2 linked regions of the Methanococcus voltae PS genome follow. The protein of the gene in region 1 binds, or shares a complex with, the protein of each later gene. Links are inferred from orthologs where the notes say so. Each region holds a gene or a part of one and is shown on either strand. Other genes may lie near its edges.

The links.
Region 2: the proteins of M2325_RS04605 (region 1) and pscS are in contact, whole or in part, in a solved structure (PDB 3WKR), measured with the Methanocaldococcus jannaschii proteins. The link is inferred for Methanococcus voltae PS from one-to-one orthologs.

The regions. Positions count from the first base shown.
Region 1 is NZ_JANUCQ010000002.1:285,901-301,583, forward strand. The notes cover bases 8,724-11,650. They hold M2325_RS04605 (DUF2100 domain-containing protein), read right to left. Parts: upstream 10,603-11,650; coding sequence 9,844-10,602; downstream 8,724-9,843. Other genes in these bases: hisC (histidinol-phosphate transaminase), read right to left, coding at 8,724-9,762; M2325_RS04610 (ornithine cyclodeaminase, nickel-pincer nucleotide-dependent), read right to left, coding at 10,681-11,650. Also shown: M2325_RS04535 (phosphopyruvate hydratase family protein), read right to left, coding at 1-615; M2325_RS04540 (DNA-directed RNA polymerase subunit K), read right to left, coding at 849-1,034; M2325_RS04545 (DNA-directed RNA polymerase subunit N), read right to left, coding at 1,074-1,280; M2325_RS04550 (30S ribosomal protein S9), read right to left, coding at 1,719-2,123; M2325_RS04555 (50S ribosomal protein L13), read right to left, coding at 2,140-2,553; M2325_RS04560 (50S ribosomal protein L18e), read right to left, coding at 2,690-3,052; M2325_RS04565 (DNA-directed RNA polymerase subunit D), read right to left, coding at 3,234-3,800; M2325_RS04570 (30S ribosomal protein S11), read right to left, coding at 4,019-4,393; M2325_RS04575 (30S ribosomal protein S4), read right to left, coding at 4,403-4,939; M2325_RS04580 (30S ribosomal protein S13), read right to left, coding at 5,170-5,619; lysS (lysine--tRNA ligase), read left to right, coding at 6,938-8,557; more of hisC, read right to left, coding at 8,650-8,723; more of M2325_RS04610, read right to left, coding at 11,651-11,958; M2325_RS04615 (transketolase family protein), read right to left, coding at 12,267-13,199; rpe (ribulose-phosphate 3-epimerase), read right to left, coding at 13,283-13,945; M2325_RS04625 (transketolase), read right to left, coding at 14,096-14,914; ppsA (phosphoenolpyruvate synthase), read left to right, coding at 15,625-15,683.
Region 2 is NZ_JANUCQ010000004.1:2,704-20,950, reverse strand. What follows is about bases 14,175-17,094. They hold pscS (O-phospho-L-seryl-tRNA:Cys-tRNA synthase), read right to left. Parts: upstream 16,275-17,094; coding sequence 15,075-16,274; downstream 14,175-15,074. Other genes in these bases: pheT (phenylalanine--tRNA ligase subunit beta), read right to left, coding at 16,401-17,094; M2325_RS07055 (geranylgeranyl reductase family protein), read left to right, coding at 14,175-14,976. Also shown: trxR (F420-dependent thioredoxin reductase), read left to right, coding at 1-310; M2325_RS07120 (metallophosphoesterase), read left to right, coding at 424-1,368; M2325_RS07115 (methyl-accepting chemotaxis protein), read right to left, coding at 1,403-3,628; M2325_RS07110 (50S ribosomal protein L14e), read right to left, coding at 4,272-4,505; cmk ((d)CMP kinase), read right to left, coding at 4,645-5,181; M2325_RS07100 (50S ribosomal protein L34e), read right to left, coding at 5,194-5,460; M2325_RS07095 (hydrogenase large subunit), read right to left, coding at 5,736-6,881; M2325_RS07090 (ABC transporter ATP-binding protein), read left to right, coding at 7,181-8,404; M2325_RS07085 (hypothetical protein), read right to left, coding at 8,426-8,788; M2325_RS07080 (deoxyuridine 5'-triphosphate nucleotidohydrolase), read right to left, coding at 8,939-9,409; M2325_RS07075 (flavodoxin family protein), read left to right, coding at 9,630-10,235; archaeoflavoprotein AfpA, read left to right, coding at 10,453-11,028; M2325_RS07065 (ABC transporter ATP-binding protein), read left to right, coding at 11,419-12,171; M2325_RS07060 (SufB/SufD family protein), read left to right, coding at 12,198-13,418; more of M2325_RS07055, read left to right, coding at 13,795-14,174; more of pheT, read right to left, coding at 17,095-18,119; purM (phosphoribosylformylglycinamidine cyclo-ligase), read right to left, coding at 18,226-18,247. UniProt on the Methanocaldococcus jannaschii protein: Converts O-phospho-L-seryl-tRNA(Cys) (Sep-tRNA(Cys)) to L-cysteinyl-tRNA(Cys) (Cys-tRNA(Cys)).

The sequences.
Region 1 (15,683 bases):
TTGGTCGTAATTGGTTATTTTTGCACCCATTAGGATATCCAAGTCTTCTTCTTCTGCAATATTTGATATTATTTCGGAAAAGTCGTCTATATTATCAAAAATAGACTTGCAGACGAATTCGCCTTCCATGTTTCTAGATTGGTATTTAGGATATATATTTCCAATGATGAATTCATAAATATGTATCATTTCCCCTATTGATTCCGCCATGGGAAATACGATTAATTGATTACCTTTTTTATCTGACAAGATTGGACAACTTACCACGGGCAAATCAGATGATAAAATACCGCCTATGTGTTTAAACATTGGTATATTAATACTGTTTGATGCAGCTCTGGCCACACTAACCGATGCACTCATTGTAATCATAGGATTATCCACATTTGTGTCACAAATTATTGCGTCAATGAAATCCTGGTCATATGCAGGATATCCTACGATTTCAGGAGCTATTACATTTTCAATGTCCGAAATTACATATTCTGGATTATCCACATCTATAACATCGTACCCTATCCCTTTTTCGGTTATTGTGGATATTTTAACCTGAATTTTGGAATTTTTGAATACTTTCTTTGCAGTTACTCTTTTTATAGCTGTTTCATATTCCAAATAAATCCCCTGTTTTGATTTTTAAATTATTATAGTATCAATAGTGATAATAGCATTATTAATAATAAATTAATAGATTAGTAAATATTGGTAAAATTAGACGAAATAAAGCTTTGTTTATTTGATTATTAGCCGATAAATTAGTATTAGTAAATAACAACTAAGGAAAATTAATAGAAATTTGAGAAAATTATAGGTATATATATTTATTTAAATAATTAATAATATTGATATTATTCATCTAATTTAATAACTTTAGGTTTTTTGATTGTTAAGGGTACAACCTCTTTGGTTACCTCTTCAATTGCTAAATCTAAAGAAGAACTACTTTCTGAATCGACTGTAGTTGGTGCTCCACCGGAAATTTGCAAGGCTCTTGAACCTATTAATCTCGCTTTTTCAAATTTTGTATAGCTCAAAAAATCACCCGCACGTAATTGTGAGTAAGATTAAATTATTTATTTGTATTCCATAACATCGTCAAATAAATCTTTGTTATTTTGTAATCTATGAGATGCAAACATTCTTCTACAACAGTATTTTGTGATTTGCAAGTCATCTAAAATATCGTCTGGTTTTTCCCCATTACTAAGTCTTTCGTGGTATTCTTCGTATACTTCAGAAACGACAGTTCCACAAGAAAAGCATCTAACCGGAAACATCATGTTATCACCTTTTGCCGGTAATTATTAAGTGTTTAAAGTGTATTGATTCTCATTAATATTTATTAAGCTATTATTTATTAATATCTATTTTATGATACATATTTATGATACGTACTTATGATAGATATGTCTTACCGTACGTTTTATATCGTCAATATTAAAATTATAATTGTTAAACATAATGTTAATAAAGTTAAATCTGATAAAAAACTTAAAAACTTAAAATCTAAAGCTTAAACTTAGTAAACCATAATTTCTTAATATATTATTATTTTACTAATTGAAATGGATATTAATAACCCAATAAACTTAATAAGATTAATAATAGTAAAATCTAAAACTTAAAAATCAATAATTATTCAATATATATCTAATTTATAATTCAATTTATAATTCATAAAAGTAAAAGTAAAATCTAAAAGATAAATAGTAAATAATTTATCTGTATGATTTTTGTCTTTTAGCTCTTGGACCTTTTGAAGACTTACTTGGTTTGTGTGGTTCAGTTCTTCTTGCGTCGCTAACTAACATTGTTCTGTCGTAAGCTAAGTACTTATCTTTTAATTCGAGGTTTCCTACGAATTCTACGATTGCTTTACCTAAAGCAGTTCTTGCTGCTTCTGCTTGACCAACAGCACCGCCACCTTTAACGTCGATGTCGATGTTAATGTTGTTTATTTCTTCACCAGCTAAGATAACAGGTTCCATTAACTTCATTTTTAAGTATTTTGACTCTGTTAACTCAATAGGTTTTTTATTAATTCTAATTCTTCCGTTTCCTTCTTTAGCAGTAGCTCTTGCAACTGCAGTTCTTCTTTTTCCTACTGTATTGATAACTTTCACGCTAAATCACCTCAAATTAAAATTTAGCACCTAAGAAGCTACTTAGTTCTCCCAAAGTTACGTACTTGTTGGTTTTTGGCATTGAACCTAAAATGATATCTGCTTCAACACCTGCAGGAGCTCCTACTTCAACTTTGATGTTTTTGAAAGCTGCTACTCCTCTTGGTTTTTTGTAAGGGAGCATGCCTCTAATAACTCTTCTTAATATGTCTTCTGGTCTTCTTGGGAATTTTGGACCCATTTTTTTAGGGTTGGAAATACTTTTTCTGTTTCTTAATTGCACGTATTTTTGGAAAACAAATTCTTTGCTACCAGTCATAATTGCTTTTTCAGCGTTGATAATGGTAACTTCTTCACCGCTTAATGCAACCTTAGCAACGTATGAAGCTAATCTTCCAACTACAGCGTTTTCAGCATTAATAACAACCATGCTTATCCACCTTTCGTGTTTATCGTTCGTATATTATTCATATTGTAATTACGAGTATAATTAGTATAACTATTGTAAATAACTATATTGTTATATTAGCTAATAATAATATAATAAGAAATTTTAAAAATCTCAATTATGCCATTATAACTACTTTTGAACCTTTAGGGTTTTGCTCTACGAGTTCTGGGATTGTTATGCATTTTCCACCGGCAGCTTCAATAGCTAATTTAGCGGTGTTTGAAAAATTAAATGCAGCTACTGTAACATTTTGTTTTAATGAACCAGCACCTAAAACTTTTCCAGCTACTACGATTGTATCATTTTCTGAAGCATATCTGTTTATTTTACTGATATTTACTTCTGCTCTTCTTCTTGAAGGTTTTGCCATTCTTTTAGCAACGTCTTTCCAAATTGGTGCCTCATTTTTAAAAGCTGCTTCTTTTAAGAATTGTACCAATCCGTGTACTTCAGGGTTTGTTGCAAGTAACTTTCTCATGATTTTCACCATGTCATGTTTGATTATCTTATCATTTTTCTAATATTAAATATTTATGAATAATCTAATAATATTATAAATAATATTGTTTCGTGAAATTTTTGGAATTAATTATATCAAATATTTGACATATTTGAGATAGTTAACTAATATATGTCCATATATGTATTTTATTTTGTTTTTAATTAAATACATGACTTTCTAATTCAATTAAGCATGTTTCGGCCTTATTTTTAAGAATTTCTAATGCAGACCTTATTAAATCCTCAGCTTCCATGTTTTTGTGTGATTCTATCTTAAACTCTACGAGGTTATCTTCGAGTTGTTTATATACCACGTTGCATGGTTGCCATTTTGAATGAATTTTACCGGTTCCTACCAATGCTTCACATTCAGCTTCTAATTTCTGACCGTCTAACAATTTAACCAAAGGTATATTATCAAAAGCAGGTTCTCCAACTTCTGATTTTAAATCTGATGAGTAAACTGTGCAAGGTCCTTCTTTAGATACCACAAATGTTATTAATTCATCAGAACTTACTGGTTTTCCTTTTATTGGTACCATACCTAACCTATGAGCTAAAACTTCATCATACATTGATGATGTGTTTTCATAGAAAAAAACATTTTCTATAGCATAAGTTGGTAATTCTGATATCATTATTCTTCTTAATGCACTGGAAAAAGACAAAGGAGCTTCAACTTTTATAGTTATAATCTCTCCGGTTCTTTTTACCTCTTTTTGCATATCAGTTATCAAAAAAATCACCAAATCAATTTCATAACAATTTCATAAATATTTAATAACTACGTAATGGGTATTTATTGTCCAATTATCTAATAAATTATCTAATAAATTAACCCTAAACTTATTATAAACTTTAATTCTAAAATATAGGAATAATTAAAAGTAAAATTGATTAATTTATTCGCTATACTTTTGAATAAATTTATAAATTAGATTAATTATCTGTTTTTCCTTTTAGGTGTTGTACCATCGTGTGGAATTGGGGTAGCATCTTCGATTCTACCGATTCTAATTCCTGCTCTTGATAAAGCTCTGATAGCTGCTTGAGCACCTGGTCCTGGATTTTTGGATTTTTGTCCACCAGTACCTCTTACTTTAACGTGAACGTGGTCAATACCTTTATCTCTGATTAAATCAGCGATTTTGAATGCTGCTTGCATTGCTGCGTAAGGTGATGACTCATCTCTCTGGTTTCTTACAATCATACCACCAGATACCTTAGCAATTGTTTCTGAACCTGTTACGTCTGTAACATGAAGTATTGTGTTGTTGTATGATGCGTATATGTGCACTACTCCCCATTTTTGACTCATTTAATCACCTTATTGTTTTTCGTCTGCAACGGCTTTTGTTCTTTCAGGATGATTTTCAGCAGCCAATGGTGAAATACCCACATATGAAATAGCATCATTTTCTTCAAGTGCAACTAAGTATGAAGGGGATGATACTTTTCTACCGTTAACTGCAATGTGACCGTGTACGATAAATTGTCTTGCTTGTTTTGGCGTTCTTGCTAAACCGTTTTTGTACACAATTGTTTGTAATCTTCTATCTAAGATACTTTCAATATTTAATGATAAGATGTGGTCTAATGTTGGCTCTTGTTCAACTAAGATACCGTATCTTTTCAAAACAGCGAATAACTGAACAGCTTCTTTAGCACCTTGTGCAGTTGTGTTGCTGATAAGTTTTCTTGCTTGTCTTCTGTAGTTTCTTAATTGTGTTTCCATTTTCCACAATTCTTTTTTATTTGTTAAACCATACTTTTGACTTAAATCTCTTTCCTTGTTTATTCTTTCGCCAATCCAAGGATGATTAGGTGTGTCGTATTTTTTACTTAACCTTCTTGGGTCTCCCATGTTTTCACCTTTTTGCACTTGCATTTGCTTTTATTCGCATTTAATTGCATTTGCGTTCTGCCATGCTTAGGTCATTAGATAAATAGGTCTATCGACTTTAATATCGATTATATGTTATGCTATTGAATAAAGCACTCGTTTTTTACTAATTAAGTCTTTACTAGAAATGTCATAAATACCTACAATACATAGGTAATGTAATGCTAGATATGAACATTAAAGCTACTCAATTATTTTCTTCTTTTAACACCCATTGAGCTACCTTTTCTGAATGAGCCTCTTGTTCTTTGGCCTCTACATGGTAATCTCAATTCGTGTCTGATACCCCTATAACATCTGAGTTTCTTCATTGTTGTGATATCTTCTTGAACGGTCATTGTTAAATCTGTTTCGATAAGGTGTTTGTCTAACCCTGAATATACATCTTTTTTTCTGTTAAACATCCAAGATGGTATACCGTGTTTTGCTGGGTCTTCCAATACTGACTCGATTTTAGCTACTTCTGTATCACCAATGTAACCTGCTTGAACTTTAGGGTCCAACTCGGTTAATCTAATGATAGCTCTTGCCATTGCTCTACCAATACCTTTTATTTCTTGAAGAGCGTATTCTAAAGGACTTTCCCCTTTTAAATCTGTTTTAGATATTCTAATTCTGTGTCTAAATTCTGTTTGAGTCACTCTTGCACCTCCAGAGATCTTCGTGTTTGATGACTGTAAAAAAAATAAAAAAGTGACGCAGAGAGGGGGATTTGAACCCCCGAGAGGCAAAGCCTCATACGGGTTCCAGCCGTACGCCTTTCCGGGCTAGACTATCTCTGCACATCAACGTTTTTAAGTTTTCATTCGCTGTACCATATAAAAGCATTTTGATTGTTAAGCGATAATTAATAAACTTATTAAACGAATATTGTAATTCTAACTACTTGTATTTATTAATTGTATTGATTAATTTTATTTACTAAGCAAATGCTTAATTTTTTACCAACCATATCAAACTAGGGTTTCTGACTTCAACCATATAATCCATATGACTAATATATTCGTGTATAATCACATATATTTGTATTTTGCACATTTTAAAAGGCAAATACCCGTATATTCACTTTAATATTAAATTTACAGACTTGGGAACCTAATTCAACCAATTAATACCTAAATACATTGAAAATTACACTAAAAACTAAAATATAATTCCTAAATTTTGAAATACTGTCATTTAGAGTATAATTTAGTATATATTAAGTAATTCATTGTAATTAAATATATATCTGTGTTTCAGTCCCTTAATACTTCATCAAATACTATGTTAACTTTATTTATATAGATTTCGATTTAAATCTACCAATAACGTTAGTTATCGTATAGATTACGTGTTTCTCATTTATTATAATAATATACTATAGAGATGTTATTTATAATATATAAAGCTTTTTAAAACGCGTATATCGGAATATATGAATTTTATAATTTAAAATAATTATTCTGTCAATTTTAAAATAGTATATGTAGATGTATGATAAATTATAGAAAACTTTATATAGTAGAATAGCCTTCCTATACTTGTAAATAAAAGAAATAGCAAAAACACGCAAGTGCCAAGGTAGTCTAGTCCGGCGAGGCAGCGGACTGCAGATCCGCTTCAGAGGGGTTCAAATCCCTTCCTTGGCTTTTTTTATTTTAAGCAAATATATTCATTTATTTAAATTTATGATTGTTACTTTTAATTATTTTTTTATTTAGTTGTTAGTTGTTAGTTGTTAGTTGTTAGTTGTTAGTTGTTAGTTGTTAGTTGTTAGTTGTTAGTTGTTAGTTGTTAGTTGTTAGTTGTTAGTTGTTATTCTTTGTTTTAAGTTTAAATTCTATTTTTATATTTAATAAATCATCAATTCTATATATCCTATAGTCAATCTTTTTATAAAATTAATACATAAGTAATTAAAATCACTTATTTAAGATTTTTATAATGTCCAAATTGAATATTTTATGGAGGAAAAACATGTACTGGGCAGATGCTACAGCTGAAAAAATAATCAAAAAAAGAGATAGACAAGGAATTGAGGAATATGTCGTATCAAGTGGTATAACCCCTTCCGGTCACATCCATGTTGGAAATGCAAGAGAAACACTTACTGCAGATGGTATTTACCAAGGACTCAAAAAAGCAGGTAAAAAAGCAAAATTAATATTTGTTGCAGACGATTATGACCCACTTAGGAAATTATACCCGTTCTTAACTGAAGAATACACAAAATACATTGGTATGCCTTTAAGTGAAATACCTTGTCCTGAAGGGTGCTGTAATAGTTACGCAGAACACTTCTTAAACCCGTACTTGAACAGTTTAAAAGACCTGGGTATTGAAATTACCACATACAGAGCGAGTGAATGCTATAAAGCTGGTATGTACAACGATGCAATTATAAAAGCTCTCGATAATAGATTAAAAATCAAAGAAATCCTCGACGGATTCAGAAAAGAGCCACTTGCTGATGACTGGTATCCTTTAAACGTTGTTTGTGAAAAATGCGGTAAAATGATAAACACGAAAATATTAGGATACAATAGCGAAGATAAAACAATTACCTACGTTTGTTCCGACTGTGGATTTGAAAATACCGTTCAACCATTCGATGGAATCGGTAAATTACCATGGAGAGTTGACTGGCCTGCTAGATGGCAAATATTCGGCGTAACTGCAGAACCTATGGGTAAAGACCACGGTGCGTCCGGCGGTTCATATGATACAGGTGTTAAAATCTCAAGAATGGTTTATGGATACGTTCCACCTGAAAAAATGATTTATGAATGGATTCAATTGAAAGTGGGAGATAAAGCCGTTCCTATGTCTTCATCTGCAGGTGTTGTATTTGCAGTTAAGGATTGGAATGAGATTTGCCATCCTGAAATATTGAGATTCTTATTAGTAAGAAGTAAACCTTCAAAACACATCGACTTTGATTTAAAAGGAATTCCTAACATAGTTGACGATTACGACGAGTTAGAAAGAAAATACTTCGAATTAATTGAAAAACAGAAAAATAATCCGGAAGAAGAAATAAATACAAATGACCTCGATAAAATTAGGTTATACGAGGTTGTAACTTCAAATATTCCTGAAAAATTACCTGTTCAAGTAGCATACAAATTCTGTTCAATTATTGCACAAATTGCAATTGCAGATAACGAAGAAATTGATATGGAAAGAGCATACGACATATTAAGTCGAAATGGCTACAATGTGGAAGAATTTACCGAATTTGATAAAACCAGACTTATTGCAAGACTTGAAATGAGTAAAAACTGGGCTAAAAATTACGGTGAAAAATTAATCATTAATACAAAAGAACAGGCAAAAATGGAGTATGAAAAACTTTCAGATGCCCAAAAAGAATGGGTTAACACATTTATTGCAAGATTTGAAGCTCTTGAAACTCAGGACATTACTGCAATGAACTTGCACGAGTTAATCTATGAAGTAGCTAATTCATTAGAATTAGACCCTAAAGACGCTTTTGGAGCTTCATACGCTATGTTATTAAGCAAAAAATACGGCCCTAAATTAGGTAGCTTCTTAGCTTCGTTAAATAGGGAAAAAGTAATTGAATTATACAAATAATATAAAATAGAATATATAAAATAGAATAATTTTATTTTTTAATTTTAATTTTTACATTTAATATATATTTTTAATTTTCTTTGTTATTCTTTTTATTCAACGATTTCATTAAGTATATTTAAAAATCTTTCATTTTCTTCAAAGGTTCCTATAGATACTCTTACGTAATAAGGTTCTAATCCGGTGAAAGAGTAACAATCCCTAACAATAACGCCTTTTTTAAGCAATTCCTCGGTAAATTGTGAAGAATTCATACCATTTTTAACTTTTACGAGCATGTAATTCGCTTCAGTTGGGTAAACGTCTAGTTCTTTAAACTGTTTTATTCCGTCGTATATCATTTCTCGACTCCTTATTCCGTCATCGAGACTTTTATAAATAAATTCCTTATCCTGAAGTGTAGCGATTGCTGAAATTTGCGTAGCTCTTGTTAAACTGAACGCTGGTCTTATCCTCATCATATAATCGATTACCTTTGCACTTGAAACACCGTATCCGATTCTTTGACCTGCGAGACCTAAAACTTTTGAGAAGGTTCTTAATACTAGTACATTATCGTATTTTAAAGCCCAATCGGTTAAATCATATTCTTTTCTTGAATATTCAATATAAGCGTGGTCAATCATTACAAGAGCGTCAGTAGCTTCAACGATTTTCTTAATATCATCAGTAGGGACTACATTACCAGTTGGGTTATTTGGTGTACATATGAAAATAACTTTTGTTTTATCAGTTATTTGACTTAAAACACTTTCTAAATCTAATTTAAAGTCGTTTTCCTCATCGTATTTAGCCCATTTTATATTTGCACCGTGTATTTTTGCGGAAATTGCATATTGTGTAAATGTTGGTATTGGTATTATAACTTCGTCGCCTTCATCAATTAAAATCCTCATAATAAGGTCTATTACTTCATCTGCACCATCTCCACCCACGATTAAGTTTTCTTTTGGTACATTTGCAAAATCGGCTATCTCATGTAATAAAAGCGGGTTTATTGATTCAGGATACTGACTAAATTTCGGTAACTCTTCGAGTAATTTATTTTTAATCATTGGTGAGCAACCCCAAGGATTTTCGTTTGAACCTAATTTTATAATTGTTTCAGGGTCTAAATTATATTTTCTTGCGATTTCTTCTTTTGATTTTCCCGGAACGTATGCTTTAAATTCTTTCACTACATTTCTTATTTTATCATCAATCATAAAATCATCTCAGTTAATAATTAAAAATATTATAGAATTATAGGGGGTATAATTAAAATTATAGACGTATAATTCAATCGATTAAAGTATTTGTAATTCTTCTAAAGGTAATTTTTTAGCATCGTATAAAGCTTCTGCCCTCTTTAAAATTAATTCGTCAGCTTTATCTCCTTCTTTGAATACTACAAATATGGCAGTAGGTTTTTTGTTATCGATTATTTTTTGGATATTTTCCTTTGTAATCGTACATTTCTTTTCAATACCCTTTAAGGCTTTTTCAGGCATTTTTGGATTAATAACTAGCATATCTTCAGGTTCTAAAACACCTTCTGTCGAAATAATGTTTAAATTAGTCTTTAAAGTTATTCCCATTGCTTTGTTTGCTTCTTCGTTTATTTCGTTCAATATTTTTATTAATTTTTTATTGCTAACTAAATATAACGCCTCAGAGTCAAGATTTATGATAGTTTTTTCTTGCTCAAATCCAAAAGCTTCTAAAACGTTATTTAAACTTTTTTGAGCGTCCAATATTATTTTGGTAAACTCTTCAGCTTCTTCTTTTGTTAATTCGTGATTAGGAGCTTTTTTGTACACGTATTCGTCAGCTTCTATTAAATCATAGGCTGCTTTTTTAAGCTCTAATATGTTAATACTACCTGCTTTTGCGTCTTTATGGGTTTTTTCAGCATTTTTGGTGTTCGCACTGTCACCATTTTCAGCACCATTTTTATTGCCCATATTCTGTTTTTTAAGTTCTATCAATTTCTCTTGTTCCAATTTTGAAATTGATTCTATTGATTTTTTAAGTAATTCTTGCGAATTTCTAAGTTGTTTATCCATTATATCATCCATTACTATTTTATAGTATTCTATTTTATTAATTATTAATCTATTATTAATTATTAATCTATTATTAATTTATTTTTTACTATTGTGTTCATTTTCCAATTTTTCCAATTCTTTTGCCAATAAGACTAAAAATACACCTATGTCCGTTACAACACCAATTGCTTGGGACGTCCCCCTGTCCATTAATTTTGTAACTGTTGCAGGTAATATATCTACACACACGGTTTTTACAGACGATGGCATTAAATTACCGGTTGCTATTGAATGCAAGAGCGTTGCCATCATAATAACCATTTTTTTGTCCATAACCATGCTTCTCATGATGTCCTGAGCTTCTACGGAATCAGTAACTACATCTGGGAGCGGTCCATCGTCCCTTATACTTCCTGCCAATATGTAAGGTACATCATTCTTTATACATTCGTACATAATACCTTTTGTGATTATACCTTGTTCTACAGCATTTCTTATGCTTCCTGCTTTGTTTACATCGTTTATTGCGTAAATATGGTGTTTATGACCACCTACAACAGGGTTTGCAGATTCTATATTAATACCTAATGAAGTGCCATATAATACACTCTCGATATCGTGCGTTGCGAGTGCGTTACCTGCTAAAAGACCTTGAACATATCCCATTTCCACCAATTTAGCTAAAGCTTCTCCTCCACCGGTATGTATAATTGCAGGACCACCCACTATTGCAATACCGCCTTCTTTTTTGCCTTCTTTTAAATTCTTTTGATATTCCTGTTTGATTTCAAACATTTCCTTTGCAATTTTTCTAATTATGGCTTCCTTTGGTTTTTCAGAAGAAACTTCAGAATTCATGAATTCGAATAATTGACCGGCGTCTCTTGGTTTTTCAGGAGGTACGATTCTAATACCGCTGTGACCTACTACAACATAGTCGCCAGCTTTAATTTTACGTATAACCTTTGTTTCAGCGGTTTTTGCGACAGGGTCTACAGTTATTACAGCATCCATTTTTGGATGTTGTACACTAATCCACTCACCATTTAATTTAACAAAAGTTTGGTGGTTTGTTGTTGAATAAAACCCTTTAGGTAAGCACTGGTCTTTTTCAGCTTGTTTCAAATTAACATCTTGAACTTCGGGAATATCTGCACCAATGTTTTGTAATTCTTCCAATATGCTCTCAAGGTGCTGTTGACTCTCATTTGAGATAATTAAGAGCTTTGCATAGGAAGGGTCAGTTTTTTCTTTTCCTATATCAAATTCTAAAACTTTATAGTCTCCGCCCAATTCCAAGGTAGTATCGAAAACTTTTGTCATAATCATGCTATCTACAATGTGCCCTTTCAATTCAATTTCACGCATAAACATTATTTCACCGAATTTTTGTTTTTAAAGCCTTTAACAGTGTATTCAACAGTGTTATTATTCAGTATACTTGTATTTTATATTTGTATTTTATCATAATAATTGGAATTATTGGAATTATTTGTAATTTGTATTAAATTTAAAAATATATATTTTATATTCTTTTTATGTGCTAAATTATATAAAGATTTTTGGAAATGGATATTGTAAATAAAAAAAAGAAATTAGTTCTATAAAAATAATAAAACAATACTTAATACTTAATAATTAAAAAAAAAGAATAAAAGAATAAAAGAATAAAAATTTAAGATTTATAAGTTTTTAACAATTGTTTCAGCTACGCTTTTACCATCTAACTTGTAGTAGGTTAACAATTCGTTTGCAGGTCCAGATTTACCGAATGTGTCATTTATACCGATTCTTAAAACTCTTTTATTGAGACCTTTTGAAGAAACAACTTCTGAAACAGCTCCACCTAAACCACCGATTACGTTGTGGTCTTCCAAAGTTACGATTATATCTTTTGCAAATGATATTGCAACTTCGTCAATAGGTTTTATTGAAGTCATAGATACTACTTCAGCGCTTATTCCTTCATTGCTTAAGTATTCTGATGCTTTTAAAGCTTCTGGTACTACTTCACCGGTTGCGATAATTGTTATATCAGTTCCTTCTTTTAATTTTCTTGCTTTTCCTAATTCGAATTTTGCATCTTCTTCGTTATCAAATATAAGTTCGGTGTTTCCTCTTGGCATTCTTACATAAACTGGTCCTTCGTAATTTGCACACCATCTAATAACGCTTTTAGCTTCATAGTAATCTGCAGGTGCTAAAACTACCATATTTGGTATAACTCTCATAATTGCCAAATCTTCGGTCATTTGGTGGGAAGCTCCATCTTCACCTACAGTTACGCCACTGTGAGTTGCGCATACTTTTACATTTAATTTAGGGTACGCTATTGAGTTTCTTATCTGTTCCCAAGCCCTACCAGTTGCAAACATTGCAAATGTAGATGCAAAAACGGTTTTTCCAGTTCTTGCAAGACCTGCGGACATTCCAATCATGTTTTGCTCTGCAATACCTGCATTGAAAAATCTTTCAGGGTATTTTTTTGAGAAAAGAGCTGTTTTTGTAGAACCTGATAAATCCGCATCTAAAACTACAATATTTTCATTTTTTTCGCCCAATTCAACTAATGTTTCACCATAGGCTTCTCTCATTGCCTTTTTAACTCCATTCATTGTTTCACCGTTAGTTTAACTTATATTTATTAAATCAATATATTAAATTTTGATTAATTTTGATTAATTTTGATTAATTTTGATTAAATTTTGAAATTTGCAGAAGCTCTTAAATCTTGAACAGCTTTTACAACGTCATCCTTTCCATATATTGCAGATGCAGCAACTAAAGCGTCAGCTCCTGATTCAACAACTTTAGGTGCAGTATTAGTGTTTATACCACCATCTACGAATATTTTTGTATCGTATCCTTCTGTAAGTATTAAATTTTTCAATTTGTCAATCTTTTTTACCATTGGGTTTATGAATGATTGACCAGAAAATCCTGGCTCTACAGTCATTATAAGTACCCCGTATAAGTTTTCGAGTACATATTCGATATTTGTGAGACCGGTAGATGGATTTAATGCTATTATTGGCTTTGCGCCATGGTCTGCTATCAAATCTACTGTTCTGAATAAATATTTTGTAGATTCTGCGTGGAATGAAATCATATCTGAAGCTTCAGCTATTTTTGGGATAAATATGTCTGGATTTTCAACCATTAAGTGAACATCTATATCTGTTCCGTGTGTAATATCTTTTAAGTATTCAGGTACCTTTAAACCCATACTTAAGTTAGGTACAAAGTGACCATCCATAATATCAACGTGGAAAAAGTCAACTTTCGCTTCTTCTGCTTTTCTTACTTCTTCCGCCATATGTCCGTAGTTAGCAGACAATATTGAAGCTCCAATCATAACCATTTAATCACCATTAATTATAAACTCGATAATTTAGATAAATAACAAATTTATTAAGTAATAACATAATTTAATTGCTATTTATCAAATATTCGTATAATATTTTTATAGTATTTTTATAGTATTTTTTGATATATTGAGTATTTTCTTTAATTAATTGCTTAATTCATTTAAAGCTTGCTCTAATTCTTCCGTATTTGGTGCTTTTCCGTGGAATCCTACGTTATTTTCCATGAATGAAACGCCTTTTCCTTTAATTGTGTTTGCAACTATTGCAGTAGGTTTTCCATTTTTAAGTGCTTTTGCGGTTTCTACGGTTTCAATGATTGCTTTGTAATCATGCCCATCAATTTCAAATGTGTTCCAACCGAAAGCGTCGAATTTAGCTTTAACGTCGCCTAAACACATTACATCTTCAGTACAACCATCGATTTGTAACTTGTTTCTATCAACGATTGCGATTAAATTATCTAATTTATAGTGGTGTGCAGCCATTGCAGCTTCCCATACCTGACCTTCTTGGCATTCTCCGTCGCCTAAAAGTGTGAAAACGTTGTTATCATACTTATCTAATCTACAACCGAGTGCAATACCCACTGATGCTGAAAATCCCTGACCTAATGAACCGGTGTTTGCTTCAATTCCTGGTATATCAATTGTAGGGTGACCTTGCAAAAGAGCTCCAACTTGCCTAAGATTCCATAACTCATTCTCTGAAAAATAGTTTAAACTTGCTAATGTTGCATATACTGCAGGGCATGCGTGACCTTTACTTAAAATAAATCTGTCTCTATTTAGCATTTTTGGATTTGTTGCATCCTGATTCATAATTTCGTAGTAAAGTGTAGCTACTATGTCAATAGCAGATAATGAGCCACCAGGGTGTCCTGAATTAGCTTTTGCTATCATTTTTACAATATTGTATCTTAATTTTTTTGTTATTTGGGTTAACTCTTGGATTTTTTGTTCCATGGTTTTATCGTTTTTATCGTTTGTACTCATAATTACACCATTTTACATAATTTACATTAATTTACTTATGAAATATATATGCTGATTACATAATGTCTGATTACATAATATTTAACATTAAATAATATTTTATAATTCATTTAATTCACTACTTATTTATATATTTAGCATATGGCTAGACTTACTAAATAGAATTTTGATTTTAATTTTATATTCATATTATATTATTACAATCCTATAATTTATACTATACAATTGAATATAATATTAATAAAATATTTAACAATTTATTATATTATATTTCAATTAAGGATTATATTTAAATACTTAATTAGGATATTTGATGTTAACGAATACATAAAAAAATACAAATTAACAATACAAATTAATTAAAAATACAGATTTTAATTTTATTACCCGTATCATTATGTAATTATAAATACAATCGAAACTATAGATACATATGTAGATGTTGATACAAATTTGTATAGGTAGTTGTATAGATATAAGCATATATTTTGCAAATGTGATTTATACAAGAATGAAGTATTAAACTCTACAGAATCATATAAATAATTTGTAACACATTGTATTATTGAATTATAAATTATATAAATGATATAAATTATATAAAACGTATAAATTATTAAAATAAATTAAAAAGAAAGTAATATTAAAAAATTATCATATATTTATACTACGGTGAAAGAATGAAATTAATAGCTTGGTTAGATGAACTAACAAATGAAGATGTAGATATAGCAGGTGG
Region 2 (18,247 bases), on another replicon or contig:
GGAATTTAAAGGGGATGTTAAATTTGAAGGTATAGAAGTTGAAATGCTCGATGATAATCAAAAACAAATTATAAATGGAGATGGGGCATTTATAATGCTTGGTTACACGCCAAACAGTGAATTTTTAAACGATAGCGATATAGAGCTAAAAAAAGGATTTGTGGTAACGAATAAAAACTGTGAAACAAACGTAGCTGGAATATATGCTTGTGGAGATATAACGGGAGGAGTTTTGCAAGTTTCTAAAGCAGTAGGTGAAGGAGTTTACGCCTTTTCAAGTGCTTCAAAATACTTACAAAAATTTGAATAATTTTATAAATTATTAATACATTAAATGATACTTTAAATAAATTTATTATACCTTAAAATAAATTTTTACCCAATTCTAATTTTACTAATAGCAATTATAAGAGATTTGATAAAATGCAGGAAATAGCCAATTTTTACAGAGATTTAGATTTAAATTTTGATAGGAACGCTTTGATAGATTCTAGAAATAAAACTGTGGCAGTTTCTGATTTGCACATCGGATTAGAAGAACAATTTAAAAGAAAGGGTGTATTATTTCCATTGCATGAAAAAACCGTTATAATTAATAGAATTGTTTATTTATTGGATAAATATCAACCTAAAAAATTTATAATGGTTGGAGATATTTTACATCATTTTAATAAAATACCTTATAAGACTTACGATGTAATGTATGAAATATTGAAATTAATCCATAATGAATATAAAGATACAAAATTAATATTGGTTAGGGGAAATCACGATATAATGATTGATTATGTACTTAATGAATGTTTAAATCGGTTTAATGACGAAATAAATGAGAAAAATGCAGAATTGAAGAAAAAAATCAAAGATAAAGGCGACGGGATTTACCAAAAATATCCGAAGCTTGAAGATAATGATTTGTATGAAATATATGAATATTACAAAGTAGATGGCTTACTTTATTACCATGGTCATAAAATACTAAACCAAGAAAATTTAAATTTCAAGTCAGACATAAATTTAATGATTATGGGACACGAACATCCAGTTTTAGAATTAAATAATCATAGATTCCCTAGTTATTTACATATTGCAGATTATAATAAATTTTTTGAAAATAATAAATATAATAAAGATAATAAAGATAATAAAGATAATAAAAATCATAATTTAAAAAATATTTTAGTATTGCCTTCATTTTCAAATATACCTTCAGGAGTAAAAATAAATGAATTATTTGGCAATTTTTTATCGCCATATTTAAAAGAACTTAAATCTGAAAGTTTTAAAGAGAAAATTTATCCAATAATAAAAGAAAAAGAAATTATGTATTTCCCCAATTTAAAGGAAATTGAGGATTATTTACAGTAATTTTATAATTTATTAAATATACTACTATTTTTAATTATGCTTTAAATTCATTAGTTTTTTTAGAAACATTACCTGAAATTTTCGTTAATTCTTTGGATGCGTTTCTTATTTCTTCAATAATACTATTTAACTCTTCTGTAGAAGCTGTTACTTCTTCAGCGGTAGCTGCAAATTCTTCTGCAATAGCCGCAACTTCTTGTGAATTCTTTAAAGCTAAATTTACATTAGTGGCAGCATTCTGTGACCCTTTATAGATATTATCCATTCTTGAACCTGAATTAGCTACACCATTTTGTATACCTTCAAAGGCTGAATTAACTTCAGCAATTGCTAAAACTCCTTTTTTAACTTGTGATTTTCCAGTATTTCCAAGTTCAATTGTTTCATCGATTTTACAATTAATACCTTTGATGGTTTTATTAATATCTTCCACAGACTTTTTAATTTCTTCGGCAAGGTCTTTAATTTCACTTGCTACAACTGCAAAGCCTTTTCCTGCTTCCCCTGCACGAGCTGCTTCGATACTTGCATTAAGTGCTAATAAACCGGTCTGGTCTGCAACATCTTTGATTAACGTAGTTACTTCGTTAATTTTCTTACTTTCAGTTCCTAGCTCGCCAATAGATTTACTAAGGTTATCAATAACATTAGCAATATTATTCATAGTTCCGGTAGCATTTTCAACTTTATGCGTCCCTTCATTTGAATTTCCTTTTATTGACCCAGCAATTTTAACCATATTCTCTATTGTATCATTGACTAATTTAGTGCCTTCAAAAGTTTCCATGAGTTGATTAGTAGAATTTTGTAATTTCACAGATTGGTCAGATGCTGCATTAGCTACTTGTGAGGCTGCATCAGTTAATTGTTCAGCACTTTCCTCAGCATTTGTCAATTGACTTTCGATTGATTCTATTTCACTATCTAATACTTCAATATCTTTTCTTAAGTCTTTGATTAGTTCGCCAATATTTTCTATTGCTAAGTTAATTGACTTTTGCAAGCCATTAATGTCTTTGCTTTCGTCAGCATGAACTGTAAAATCGCCCTCTGAAAGTTTTTTCATAACTTTTGAAACGTCCATTATTGTTTCTGCCAATTTTTCTTTATCCGCTTCCATTAATTTTCCCATAGATTGAATATTCTCAGCCATAAGGTTGAATGAATTGCTTAAATCTTCTAATTCGTCACCTGTTTTAATATTGGCACGGGCTGAAAAGTTTCCTGCTCCAAATTTTTCAGCAACGTCTTTTAACGTATTTAATGGTTTTGTAATAAGTCTACCGGCATATAATGACATAATTAACGCTAATAATAAAGTTATAGCTATAACGGTTATAATTTGACTTCTAGTTTCATCCAAAACAGACAATATTTCTTCAGTATGTGCCCCAATTCCTAAAGTACCTACTAAATTACCATCTATGTCTCTTAAAGCTTTATATCCACAATAATAGTAGTTACCATCAATTACTAAATTTTCATAGTATCTATCTTGTGTTTTTAATGAATTATAAGCTTCAGAATTAATTTTTTTACCAATCAAATCTTTATTATCTGCAGTAGTGGATACTCTTGAGTCATATAACGTTAAAGTTGCACTACTTCCTGTTTCTTCCTGAAGTTCTGAAAGATAGGTTGCATCGTTGTTTAAAACATCCATAATTACAAAATAGCCTATTATTTTTCCGTTTTTGTCAGTCGTACTTAAAGCTTCCATATTATAATATATTGGTGCAACTGAAACTATGGCTAAAGCATCATTCGTATTTCGTACCTTATAATTGCTTATTTTTTCAGCAATATTTCCAGGTACTGCCTCAAATGCTGTAGTTTTAGGGGACTTGGAAAATTTAGATATTATATTGTTAATTTTAAAATCGTTATCATGTGCCGTAGATGCCATTATGGTTCCATTTTCATCTGTAATGGCCATTAACTCTACATCTTGCATGCTATTAGTAAATTTAATTCTAGATTTAAGGCTAGATATATTTTGTGTCATTATTTCCTTTTTTAATCCTTTGGTACTTGATGTATATTCTGAAAATTTATCATAGGATTTCATTTTATCATCTAGAGATAAACTCCCGGAATTCAAAGACAATTCTGCAGATTTATCTAGGCTCTTAGAGGCCAAATTATCTAGTCCATTTATAGAAAAGGTACTCAATATTACCATTGGTATTAGGATAGATATCATAGACATAATTAGCATTTTATGACTTAATTTTTTCACTATACTGTTTATTTTTTTCATTATCGCCCTCAATATTGTTAGATTTTTAATGCGGGGTTTTCTGTAATTTTTACAATATTTTACAATATTTTACAATATTTTATTATATTGTCATAGTTATTTTTAAGGAGTTTTTGAATTAAATATCTCCAAAATTCAATAGTTGACCTTTTAAATATTTTTATACATATATTATATTTCTTAATGTGATAATTTATAGGATATATTAATCGAATATTACTTATATTTTAGATATTATACCCCACAAGGGGAACAAAACTAGTTATTAGCATTTTAATATAATTATATTATTATTGAAACTAAATAGTTAATTTTATATATTGGGGATTTAAACGTTTAATAATTTAAACTATATTATATAATTAATTAGAATATTATTAATATAGTAAAGTTTTAACATACTAGTAATATTTGTTGAGAATTTAATTGAAAAATAGAGATTTTTAATCGTTAATATATAAATACATAAAATAAAATAACCTGGATTAAAATTAAAATTCAAACTTAAAATAATCAAAATAATATTCAAAATAATCAAAATATGTAGCTAAAAGTATTAATTCAAAATATTATTAAATTAATACTTAACTACTTAAATTAATTTAAATAAACTAATTTAAATTAATTTAGTGAAGATATGTAATTATAATAAACCTGCAGCATCTAAAGCTAATTTAACTTCTTCTGTTGATGCTCCTTTTTCTAACTCAACGGTTTTTTCGGTAGGTTCAACGTGTTTTAAGTTGCATCTTCTTCTTTTAACGTTTCCGTCAATTACTGCAAAGTTTGCATCTAATACTTCCACGATAACACATGTGTTACCTGCTTCTCTACCTAATGTTTTAATACAAATTCTACCTACTTCTATAGCTGACATAAGTATTACCTCGCCTTATTTTTTGTTAATGTGAACGTCGCCGTTACGCACTTCATTCTTGAAATAGGGAAGTATTTAACTTCATTCCGAACGATAATAAAATTAAAGTAATTAAATTAATTAGATTAACTAACTAAAATTATTGAATTTTATTACCTATTGCAAAATCAATGAGTTTAAATACCCCGTTAATATCCCATTTGGATGATTCGATAATTATATCATAGATTGATAAATCATCAATATTTATGTCGTATATTTCATTATATCGTTTTTTCTCAGAGTTTTCTCTAAGAATCATCTCTTCCATCGCTTTTTCGATGCCTTCATTTTCTCGCAAGCTAATTCTTTTGCATCTAACCATTGGGTCTGCTTTTAACCAGATGCTTAAATCTGCTTTAATATTATTCTTTTCAAGCATCCAACCTGCTAATCTTCCTTCGAGGACTATACTACCCTTTTTAGCACATTCAATCTGCCTACGGTCAATTTCATAATCTACCTTATCATTAGCTTCAGCATATTCGCTGAAATCTTTCAAAGACATATTATTTTCCTTGGCCATATCTCTGAAGATAAAACCTGCACATACGTGGTCTAAGTTATATTTTTCAGAAATTAATTTGGCGATTGTGGTTGTTCCAGTTCCAGGTAATCCTCCAATGGTTATAATCATCATAGCACCTAATTAAAAGTTTCTTGCTTTTTCGACCATGATTTTTTTAACACATGCTGCACATAAATGTCCACCATATACTCTTTCAGGTCTTTTTTCGGTTTTTGCTAATTTTGAGATTTCTGCAATTCTGCCTTTAGGTACACCGTTTAAAACAGCACCGCAAGCAGCGCATTTAGCTGTACCTTGTTTTTTTCTTCTGTAATGAGCAGTATTTCCTTTAGTTACTCTTACACAGGTTTTTTTCATTGAGCCAGATTTATATCTTGGGGCAGGCATATTATTACCTCCACTTGTTTCTTATGTTTCTTCTTATGTTCTATTTAGTGGGATATTCATCCTATCGGTACACAGGGTAATGTAATCATTATTATATGTTACAATAGTTGTACCTATAACTCATTAGTTATATATTTCCAATATAAAAAGGTTTCCACACATTGATGATATAAAAAAGATAAGAATAATTTATAAAATGATAAACTACGAATAAAATAAGAATTAATTATAAATATGCTATCTTAAATAATTAAGAATAAATTAAAAAAATATATTTAAATTTTTTTAGAGTAAGTATTATAGTCTTCTTTTAATATGGATAATCTGTCCGTACAAGTGAAACAAGGGTCACAACTTGCAATAATAAGTTCTGCATCGCTTACGTGGTATCCTTTAACTATTTCTTCCATGGCACCTAAGTTTGTAGCAGTAGGGGTTCTGATACGTGCATGTCTTACTCTACCATCTTTATCAACACCATATGAATAGTATTGTTGACCTCTTTGAGCTTCAGTGTAGCATTCAATCGGTTTAAACTCTTTTACTTCATAGTCGGAGTTGTAAATTTCAGGACTTAAGCTTTTATCGTTTAATAATTCTAAAGCTTGCCTTATTATTTTAACACTTTCGAGAATTTCAAATCCACGAACTGCAATTCTAGATAATACGTCACAATCGTCAAATAGTATTTCGTCAAATTCGTAAGCGTCATACTCTGGAACCCAACCCATTTTACGCATATCAGATTTTATATTACTACCTCTTGCAGTTGGACCTACAGCGTGAAATTTAGCCGCAGTTTTTCTGTCAAGTATGCCCACACCTTTCATTCTTGAAATTAAGAGTGGGTCTTTTAAAACTCTATCAATAATAGCAGTTATATTTTCTTCGTACTCATCTAATTTTAAAAGTATCCTTTTGCTCTGTTCTTCGGTTATATTACAACGAGGTCTAATTCCACCGATTAGCGGGCAAGAATAGTGAACCCTACTTCCAGATATCTCAAAGAATATCTGCATAATAGGCTCTCTTGTCATGAAACATCGCATTGACATTGTTTCATGCCCCAATATTTCAAAAGCGTGACCAAATAATAAATTATGTGAGTGTAATCTCTCTAATTCTTCAACAATAACTCTAATGTGTTGTGCTCTCTCAGGCACGTATATTTTACTTGCAATTTCTGTTAATCTTACAGAACTCCAAAGATGGATATGTGAGCAGATACCACATATTTTCTCGGTTAATATACAAGCTTTTTCTACAGGTAAACCTTCCATTAATCTTTCGATTCCTCTATGGTTAACGCCTATTGATAATTCTGCGTCTTTTACAATCTCATCATCTATAAAAAGTCTTAATCTGTGCGGTTCTAACATTGTAGAGTGTACTGGTCCAATTGCTATTTCTCCTTCATACATATGACTTCACGATTCCTTAATTTTTAAATATTTCTAGTTGATTTTAATTTTAACATTATTCTACATTATTATTCTACATTATTAATCATTAAAATTTAACAAATATGATGTTTCTATTAATATAAATAATAATTGTAAATTTATTTATTTGAATATATCGTCCATATTACATACTTAAGATAACTTTAAAAAAATTAAGATAACTTTAATAAGTAGTAATATTATATTTAATAGTACCTCTATTATTGAAAATTAAAAACTACACTCTAAAAAAGAAAAAATAATTTAAAGGTTATATAATGTTAAAAACGGAAAATTTAACTGTAGGATATGCTAATTCGGAAGTACTAACGGATGTAAATTTAAACGTACATAAAAATGAAATATTGTGTATTATAGGACCTAACGGGGCGGGAAAATCTACACTTTTAAAAACAATTGCAACCTACTTGACGCCAAAAAAAGGAGCAGTATATATAAACAGTTCAAAAATCCACAACTTAAAGCCTTCGCAACTTGCAAAAGAAATGGCGGTAGTTTTAACAGACAGGATTAATCCGGCAAATATGACTGGTTACGATGTAATTTCTATCGGTAGACACCCATACACGGGTTTATTGGGTAGATTAAGCAAAAAAGACAAAGAAATAATAATGCACAGTGCAAAACTTGTGAATGCAACCAAATTACTTGAAAAGAACTTTTTCGAGATGAGTGACGGGGAGCGTCAAAAAATAATGATTGCAAGAGCTCTTGCACAGGAGCCGGAAATATTGATACTTGACGAGCCTACGAGTTTTTTAGACGCTAATCACAAAATAGAACTTACTTTACTACTTAGAAAGTTATCCAAAAAGAATATAGCTATTATAGTTACTTTACACGACATAGAACTTGCCTTAAGAATTGCCGACAAAATGGCACTCGTTAAAGATAATAAAATACTTGCTTACGGTTTCCCAGAGGATATAATGACCACTGAAACTGTAAATTATCTCTATGGATTAACTGAGGCAAATTATAATGAACAAATTGGTTATTTCGAATTAAAAAATAATTATAATCAGGAATTAACTTCAGAAATAAATTTGGAAGTAAATTCGGAAGTAAATTCGGATTTAGGGTTAAACAAAACTGGTTCAGAATTTGATACAAATGATGTATTGCTACCTAAAAAAGTTTTTATAACTTGTGGTGGTGGAACAGGCGCAAAAGCTTTGAGATACTTTAAGAAAAACGGTTATGATATTACAGTAGGTATTTTACACGAAAATGATATTGATTATGCGATATCTAAGACAATGGAAGTAAATATAATTTCTGAAAAATCATTTTCAAATATCTCTGGTGAAACGTTTGAAAATGCCAAAAAACAGTTGTTAAATTGTGATATGTTTGTATATTCTAATTTCCCAGTCGGGGAAATTAATCAAAAAAATAATGAATTAGTTGAATTTGCAAAATCGCAAGATATTAAAATTATAAAATTTGACGGTTCGATAGATTCGTTACAAAATTTATAACAATTTAATCTTATTATTTTATTATTTAAGTGCCTTTTTTTGGAAATCTACCTCAATATAGTATTTTTTCATCCTATATGAGTACAAAACAATTAATAATACTGTAATACCAACAGCAATGGCATATAACATCCAATTATCTCGTATAAACTGTTCTCCGTTGTAATTATCCGGTAAAAAACCCGTAGGGATAGTTACGCCGATTACAAATATTGCCATTAAAAAATAAATTGCTTTGTCTATCTTTCTTAGATTTTTGCTTTTGAGAGCACAATATAACCCATTTAAAATTAACGATATAATGATTAAATAACCAAGTGGCTTATAGAATAGCCATACAATTACCCCTATTATTAGTATTTTTGTAGTATTCGCCAATCCCATAGAAAAACCCCTTTAATTGATATTAAATCCCCTTTTTTTATATTTTATAATTAGATAATGTCATAATAAATTATCTATTTTAATAGAATATAAATTTATCAATTAAAATGGTAAAAAAACTAAAAAAACTAAAAAATAAAATTAAAAGAATTATTTATTTTTATAAATTCCTTCGTAAGTTCCGTTTGAATCTTTTGTAGCAACAAATACGACCTGTGCAATTCTTGCATACTTTTTAATCCTTAATGGATTGATTACGTGCAAAGCATAGGCAGGATATCCGATATATCCTGGGTCGTGAACTGCGGTGTAGAGTGTTGCACCCATTCGAATTAATGTACTTCTAGGATATGCAAAGCCCGCCATATCTTCAGGTATGCTCATTTTATCTGCTACTTTAACAATATAAACACCTGGTTCTAAATCTATGTATTCATCTTTTTCAGAATCGAAAATTTCAACGTATTCTGGTAATACTCTATCGTTATTTGAATAATCTATACAACCAGTACCGTTTAATTTAGAAATAGTGCCTACTTTTAAATCTATACCGCATTGTTGAACTTGTTTTTCGTCTAAATTTTCAAAAAACTCTTTAGAGATGTTTGCGCCCATTATCATGATAATTCCCTTCTTTTAATGTTTATTAATTTATTAGTATTATTATTCTTTTTATTATTCTTTTTATTATTCTTTTTATTTTTTTATATACTATTTATATGTATTTAATACATTATAATTTTTTATTAAACTATTTATTAATCAAATTACAGAATAGTATATAATAATTAAAAATACAATTAAAGTTAATATATCTGTTTATCTATAGCCAGGTGATTTCTTGAAAATTTTAGGTATTAGTGGAAGCCCAAGATTAGAAGGGACTGATTTTGCAGTACAACATGCTTTAACCTATTTGTCTGACAAGTGTAAAACTAACGGAATAGAATGTGAAACTAAATATATAACCGTAGCAAGAAAGGAATTAAATTTCTGTATACATTGCGACCATTGTATAAGAAAAAAACAGGGTTGCGTTCACAAAGACAGTATGCAGGAAGTTTATGAAGCGTTACAATGGGCAGACGGTATAATTATGGGTACCCCTTGCTATAATGGGAATGTATCAGGACAGTTAAAAACAGTAATGGACAGATGCAGAGCTTTATTTGCAATGGAACTTCATGCAATACGTGATAAGTACGGAATGGGTATTTCAGTAGGAGGGGATAGAAATGGAGGTCAGGAAGTGGCTTTAAAAACCATTCATGATTTTTACATCTTAAATGGTGCTTTACCCGTTAGTGGCGGTTCTTTTGGCTCTAATTTAGGGGCTACATTTTGGTCACGTGATTTAGGGCGTGAAGGCGTCGAGAATGATACTGAAGGTGCGAGAGTTTTAAAAAGAACGTTAAATAAATTCTATAATGAATTGAGTAAAAAGTAGTAAATTGATAAAATAATAGAATAATAGAATAATAGGATAATAGAATAATAGAATAATAGAATAATAGAATAATAGAATAATAGAATAATAACATACTAAAACCAAATATAAATTAATTTATAGTATATCATATACCATATAAAATATAAAATAAGAATATTGCATAATTATAAATAAAAATTTTTTAAGATTAATATATTATTAAAAAAGTGATATGATGGTTAGAATTGCATGGGGAATAACCGGTTGTGGCGATAAGATAGAAGATATTGTGAAGACGATGGTTGAGTTAAAGGAGGAATACCCTAGTCTTGAGGTACACGTGTATTACTCTCAAAATGCAAGAATGGTATTAAGCCTCTATAATTTACTTGATTTATTAAAAGAAAACTTTGAAAAAGTACTACCTGAGGCAAATGCAAATGCTCCATTTTTACCAGGTAAATTGCAAACTGGAAAATATGATGCGTTTTTAGTGGCTCCTGTAACTGCAAATTCAACTGCAAAAATAGCCTACGGTATTGCAGACACTTTAATAACGAATTCAGTTGCTCAAGGGGCAAAGGCAAGAGTCCCTATACTTATGTACCCTCCGGATAATAGGCTGGGGGAAATAGATACAATCATACCTGACGGTAGAACAATAAAATTACACCTTAGGGATGTAGACTATAAAAATGTAGCAACAATAAGACAGATGGAAGAAATAGACGTTTTAGATTCTGTAAGTGAAATAAAGCCTGCTTTAAAGGATTTATTTGAAAAATTAGAAAATAAAGATAATGGCGAATAAAAATATCGAATAGTGAATAGTAAAAATAATAAAAATAATAATAAAAAGAATAATAAAAATAATAATAAAAGTAATAAATTCATTTGAGTATATTTATTTACCTATATTATATATTTGAATAAAATCAAATATAAACTAATATATACTATTAGCCATTATTTTTTAATTACATACTCATATATGCATATGTTGTTAATTTAAAGCCACTACTCAAATTCATATAGGTCTATAATTAATAAAATAGATAAGATAAATAAATACAAAAAAAATATTAAGAGTTATGGATTTTATCAAATTATATATTTTATTAAGTTATATATTTTATCAAATTTTATAGATAAAGCCTATTTATAAATAAATCAATAATACCGAATATAAAAAGGTGTTTATATGCTACAAATTGAAGATTTATCGGTTAAAACTGGGGATAAGGTAATTTTAAAAGATATTCATTTATATATCGATAAGGGCGAAAGTCACGTTTTATTTGGCCCTAACGGTGCGGGTAAATCCACACTTTTAAATACCATATTAGGAAACCCAAAATACGAAGTTGTACGTGGTAATATTTACTTTAAAGGTCACGATATAACAGATATGCCAATGTATGAAAGAGCGAAACTTGGAATAGGTATTTCCTACCAATCACCGCCTTCTTTATCCGGTGTAAAATTAAATACATTGCTTGAGTCAATAACCACCAAGGAAATGAACAAAATAAACGAAATGGCAGAAAAGCTAAATATTAAACATTTCTATGATAGGGATGTAAACGTTGGTTTTTCTGGCGGTGAGGTTAAAAGGTCTGAATTATTACAAATATATGCCCAAAACCCTGAATTAATCATGTTTGATGAACCAGATAGTGGTGTAGACGTTGAAAACGTTGAATTATTGGGCGGAATTATAAACCACTTACTCGATAAAGATAAAAAACCAAGTGAACGTAAAAAATCAGGATTAATTATTACACACTTGGGTTACATCTTAAACTTTATGGATGTGGACAAAGCACACGTTTTATATGACGGAGTAATTGCTTGCTCTGGCTCACCTAATGAGATACTTCCTGAAATTATTAAAAATGGTTACGAAAGATGCGTAGCTTGCTCAAGAAATAAAAAATGCGTGGTGGGAAAATGAATCCAAGTCCAGAATTTAGCGAAAAAATGAATCAAAAAATAAAAGAAGCTAAAGTCAAAGCAGAGAAGTTTAAAGACGTTCCCGCACCATTTGGGGAAGATATAGATTTCAATGATTATCCAACACCTGCTCCTACAAATAGGGAAGTTGAATCATTGAAAGAAATCGATGAAGATGAAAAGATAGCACTTTCAAAAGTAGGAATCGATATAAATGAAAAAAGTACATCTGGTTCATACGTTCAAGTTAACAACGAACCGATATACTCAAAAATGTACAAAAATATCGAAATAATGCCTATTACTGAAGCATTTAAAAAGCATGAATTAAGCGAATACTATTGGAATGTAGTAGATATTAAGGATAAATACGCTGCAAGAGTAGAGAATGAATTATCAGAAGGTTATTTCATCTACGCACCAAAAGGCGTAAAAGAAACTATACCTTTACAAACTTGCCTTTTAATTGGTAAGGAAGATGTTTCGCAAAATGTCCACAATATCATTATTGTAGAGGAAGGAGCTGAATTAAACGTGATAACAGGATGTACAACATCTCCTCACGTAAAATCTGGTCTCCACTTAGGTGTTTCAGAATTTTACATTAAAAAAGGCGGTAAATTAACTTATACTATGATACACAATTGGGGCGAAAACGTACACGTTAGACCTAGAACTGGTGTAAAACTAGAAGAAGACGCCGTATTCATTAACAATTACGTTACTACAATGCCTGTTAAATCCATACAAAGCTATCCAACAGCTTATTGTGAAGGAGACAACAGTAAAGCAACTTTCCAAACAATCGTATATGGTAGTGGTAAATCTAAGTACGATATGGGCTCAAGAGTAGTTCTTAACGGAAAAGGTTCTAGTGCGGACATGATTTCAAGAGTTATCGCAGTTGATGAATCAGAAATTGTTTCAAGAGGTCACCTTGTAGGTGCTGAAAAAGAAGTTAAAGGTCACCTTGAATGTAGGGGTTTAATCCTTTCAAAAGAAGGTAGAATATTAGCAGTTCCTGAATTGGAGGCTACTGAAACCGATTTGGATTTATCTCACGAAGCAGCAGTAGGTAAGATTGCAGAGGACCAACTTATTTATTTAATGTCAAGAGGGCTTACAGAGGATGAAGCGACTTCTTTAATTATTAAAGGGTTCCTTAGCGTGGACATTACAGGCTTACCAGAAGAACTCGCCAAAAGTGTTAAGAATATGATGGACATGACACTTGAAAATGCAATGTAAATAACATTTAAATAATTTCTAAATATATAACTTTTTTAATTTTTAATTTTAATTTTAATTTTTTAATTAAGTATTGATAATTATTTTAATACACTAACGTCGATATTGATTTTAGCTTTAATTTTTTATTCACAGGATAATCGATGAATTTTAAGATAGATGATTAGATTTTAAAATTTAAAAGTTTAGCAAATCATTTATAGTTTAGAATAATAATTATTAAAATAAATATTGTAAACGTAATTAACATATGAAATACAATACAAATACAATAAGGATTGAAAAAATGTCAAATTTAGATTATAACCCTGAAAAAAGTAAATTCGAAAATGAAGATACAGCCGAAGATAAGAATGAAGATATAAGTAACTACAACATGGAAAATAGTCAAAAATATGACGTTATTATCGTTGGTGGTGGACCTGCTGGTTTTTTAACTGCAGAAAATATTAAAAAAGATTTAAATGTGCTTGTTATAGAAGAACATCAATCAATTGGCGTGCCCTTACAATGTGCGGGATTATTAAGTAAACAATGTTCAAAAGAACTTGGAAATCCTAACGGTGTAATCAATAAAGTTAATGGTGCAAATATTTTTTGTGAAAATCATAAGGTAACCGTTGGCGATGATGGGCAAACTAGGGCAATGGTCTATGAAAGGAAAGAGATGGACAAAGACATTGCAAAAAGGGCTTTAAAAAATAATAATATAACTTTAATGCTAAAATCGCATGGAAAAATTTTGAATGCCAATTTAGATGCCAATTCTAAGTACAATATCGAAATCAAAAACAATTTAAAAGATGAAAAATACCTATTTTCGCCAGAAATAATTGTAGGAGCCGATGGTGTAAAATCAGGAATTGGTAAATCCTTAAATATGCACAAAAAACGTCAAATAGTAACTGGTGCTCAAATAGAATACACAAACGTGTCTAATATTGATAGTGACTTTGTAAATGTTTTTTACGATAAAAGATATAGTAAAAACTTTTTCACTTGGATAATACCAACTGGAAAAGACCGAGTACGTGTAGGTATGTGCGACACTTCAAATGCGTTACATAAACTAAATAACTTTATAAACACGAATGAGAATGCAAAAGAGATATTAAAAGGTGCCACACCTGTAGAATATAGCATAGGTGCCATACCAATAGGATACAGTAGTAAAAGCGTTTTAAAAAACGTAATGCTAGTTGGCGATGCAGTTAATCAGGTAAAACCACTTAGTGGAGGCGGTCTTTACTTTGGTGCAAAATGTGCAAAATTATGTGCAAAAACCATTAATAATTATAATACCAACCCTAATGCCGATTTGGGCTATTTAAAAGTTTATGATGACCTTTGGAAATCAGAAATCGGAAAAGAAATAAATTACGGTCTAAAAATGAGTTATTTAATGAATAAATTGAATAATAAAAATATTGGTCGAATTTTAAAATATGTAAATGATAAAAATTTAGTGGACTACATAAATGCAAATGGTAAAATGGATGAACCATCGATAATATTAAAAAAAATCGTAGAAGCTTCCTTATTTGGTAAAAAAATATAAAATAAAATATAAAATAAAATATAAAATAAAATATAAAATAAAATATAAAATAAAATATAAAATAAAATATAAAATAAAATATAAAAATAAAATAATTTTTAATTTAATTTATTTTCTTTTTTTCCGTTTTCGATAATTTCTTTGAAGCTATCAACGACATATTTTGTTTGCTCGTCAGTTAAGCCAAAGGTACTCATTTTAAACTCTTTAGTAGCCCCTCTTCTTATACCACCGATACCTCTTCTTTTAAGTTCTTCGTAGAAGAAATAACCTTTCCTCTTGTCGTGTTCAGCAATTTTATCAAGAATAGGAGTTTCAAATTTAATTAAATCATGATTTTTAGGTTTTTCACCGATTTGTTTAAACCCAAAGGTCTCTAATTCATCAATAATCCATCTTGCACGTTTAACTTCTTTGTCCCAGTTGTTAACTCTCTCTATAACGTGTGCAAAGCTCGTCATAAGCGTTAATATGGGAATACCCCTGCTTGTGCAACCTAGCATTTCGAGCTCTTTTACGATATTTTTTTTAGACGTTTTTAGGATTTGTTTACTGTATTCTTCATTTTTATTGCTTATTGATAATAAACCACAAGGTCCAGAGCCAGACATACTTTTATGCCCTGAAATGGCCAAGAAATCAGCGTTTAAGTCTTCTGCATTTACTGGCATTCTACCTGCAGAATAGGCACAATTCAATAAGAATGGGTACCCTTTATCTTTTGCAATCTTCCCAACCTTTTTAGCGTCTGCTACGTTCCCATAATTACCATCAACGTGCGTAAGTAATAGTAAACCAATAGGTTTACCCTCATCTTCCAATATTTCGATTCTTTCCTTGTATTTTTCAGGATTTACTCTGTAAGTGGGGTAATCTTCCACCGGTGCAATATCAATGTTTAATTTTGCACGTTCAGCAGCTACAAAAGATGTATAGTGTGCGTTACCGTCCATAATTACGTAATCGCCCCGATTACATACTGAATTCATTATAACGTACTTACTTTCTCTTGCCCCGTGTGTAGGTCTAGTAATGTCGGCACCGAAGAATTTTGAGGCATCGTCTAAATATTCGTGGATAGGTGGCGTTTCAACCTGGTCTAATCTACCAGCACAGTAGTCACAAACACTATATCCATCCCAATATTCATAAATGACCTTTTTAGACTCGGTTGGTAGAATTCCGCCTCTTTGAATCGGATTTAAGTTAATCATTTCCCTTTCGAGATGTCTTTTAATGTTTTTGTACTTATCAGTATTTATTTCAGTTCCAATCATAGTTTTTTCAGTATTTTCCATTTTAAACCCCGTTAAATTTGATTTTAAAATGATACACATAAGGTAACTAGTTATAAATTATAAAAAGTAGTTTTTTTACTTAAAAAATAATAAAATTAGGTATTTGATTAACAATTAAAATAGTAATTAATTGTCAATTTCAATTTCAAAAGCAGTTATTGGATGTTCTAATTCGAAATTAACAATAACTTGCGGATTAATTTCCCCAAATAACCCCTTGTATTCTCCATTTATTAAAATTTTGGCACATCTACCCTTAATAAATGATGGGTGAACATAATTTTCAATTGCATAATTTTCAAACTGCTCTCTTAAAAGTGCGTCTATTGCACTTCTAATTTCGTTAAAGTTACCATTTGGTTGAATTATTGCACCAGCCACTTTTCTAATGTCTTTACATTTAGTATCGAAGCATTTTTCAGTCTCGTCTGCTTCTTCATCAATGATTACACAATCTCCAATTTCAAAGATTTTTTGAGGTAATTCATTGTGCTTGTTTATTTTAAGTGTTTCCAATAATTGAGGAATAATTGAAGTTCTAATAACGTTATGCTCTATTGAAGCCGGTTTTAAAACCTCAATATACTCTTTACAACCTTCTTCAACGGTACCTACTTCTAAATTCATTTTATCGAATAAAATACCTTTATTTGTAAGTGTTAAGTTCATAACTTCTTGGAATCCTAATCCAATCATCGTATTTTTGATTTCTGTGGATTTAACTTCCAATTCGTTTTTTTGTCCAATTGTATGTACGTTTATTTTAGCACCGTTAAATTTTTCATAACCATAATTAATAGCTATTTCTTCGACGATATCCACTTTTCCCAACATATCGTTTCTGTATGCTGGAATGTAAACTTTAAGTAAGTTATTACCGTCTTTGTTTATTAATTCAGCGTCTAAACCTGCTTTTCTCAAAGCTGAAATAACTTGACCAAAATTTAACTCTAAACCTAATTTTTTATTAATGAACTCTAAATCGATTTCCATTTGTATTGGTTCTAAATTAGGGTATGTTTTTGTATCGACAACCTTTCCATCTTCCTCATAAATTACTTTTACGCTGTAAATGGTTCCCCTTCTTTCAGCAAGGGCAGTTGCTACAATATTCAAGGTATTTTCAACAGCTCCCTTTTCAGTTCCTGTAATATCAATTAAGAGATTTTTCGTGTTTGTTGTAACTTTGGTTAATTCTCCGTTAATTATCGGAGGCATTGACAACACATCACCGTTTTTATCAGTGATTAAAGGGTATTTGCTTTTTATAAGGTGTGCGTATTTTTGACCTTTTTCGTGTTTTTCGATTATTTCAACAGGAGTCATTTCGCCAGCTTCTGCCATTGCCAAAGGTACAAATTTAACTGCATCGCCTTCTACTTCATCATAAGTAAATGGAGCTTCGATTTTATCATAATCATGAACACCAATAGCCAATTTTTTCCTATCTCTACCGATTGCCCAGTGTAACTTTTCTTGAAGGTTGATGATACTTTCTAATATTAAATCATCCACAATTACGTTTTTAACGAGTGCAAAAGCTATGTATGGTCTTTCTTTGTTGCTTTTAACGATTACTTCTATATCACTATCATGTATATCGTATTTGGATAAACCTGTTTGAATACCCATAAAGCCCCTAAAACCTCTCGCAAGACCTTCTATACTTAAATAGTCTGGTCTATTCGGGTTAATTGAAAATTGAACCATCTCTCGTTTATCTTCTTCGAAAATTTCTTCAACTTCAACACCCATCATAGGGAATTTATCTTCGATTAATTTATCAGAAAGTGATAAATTTGCCAAATATTCTAAATCCTTTTTATCAACATTGATTGTAGGCATTTTTATTCACCAAATTTTTAGTTTTCTTTAATTTATTCTTAATTTATTCTTAATTTATTCTTAATTTATTTTTATTTTTTATTTCTTTATTTTATTTTTATCTTACTTATTCCATTATAAATTCGTCT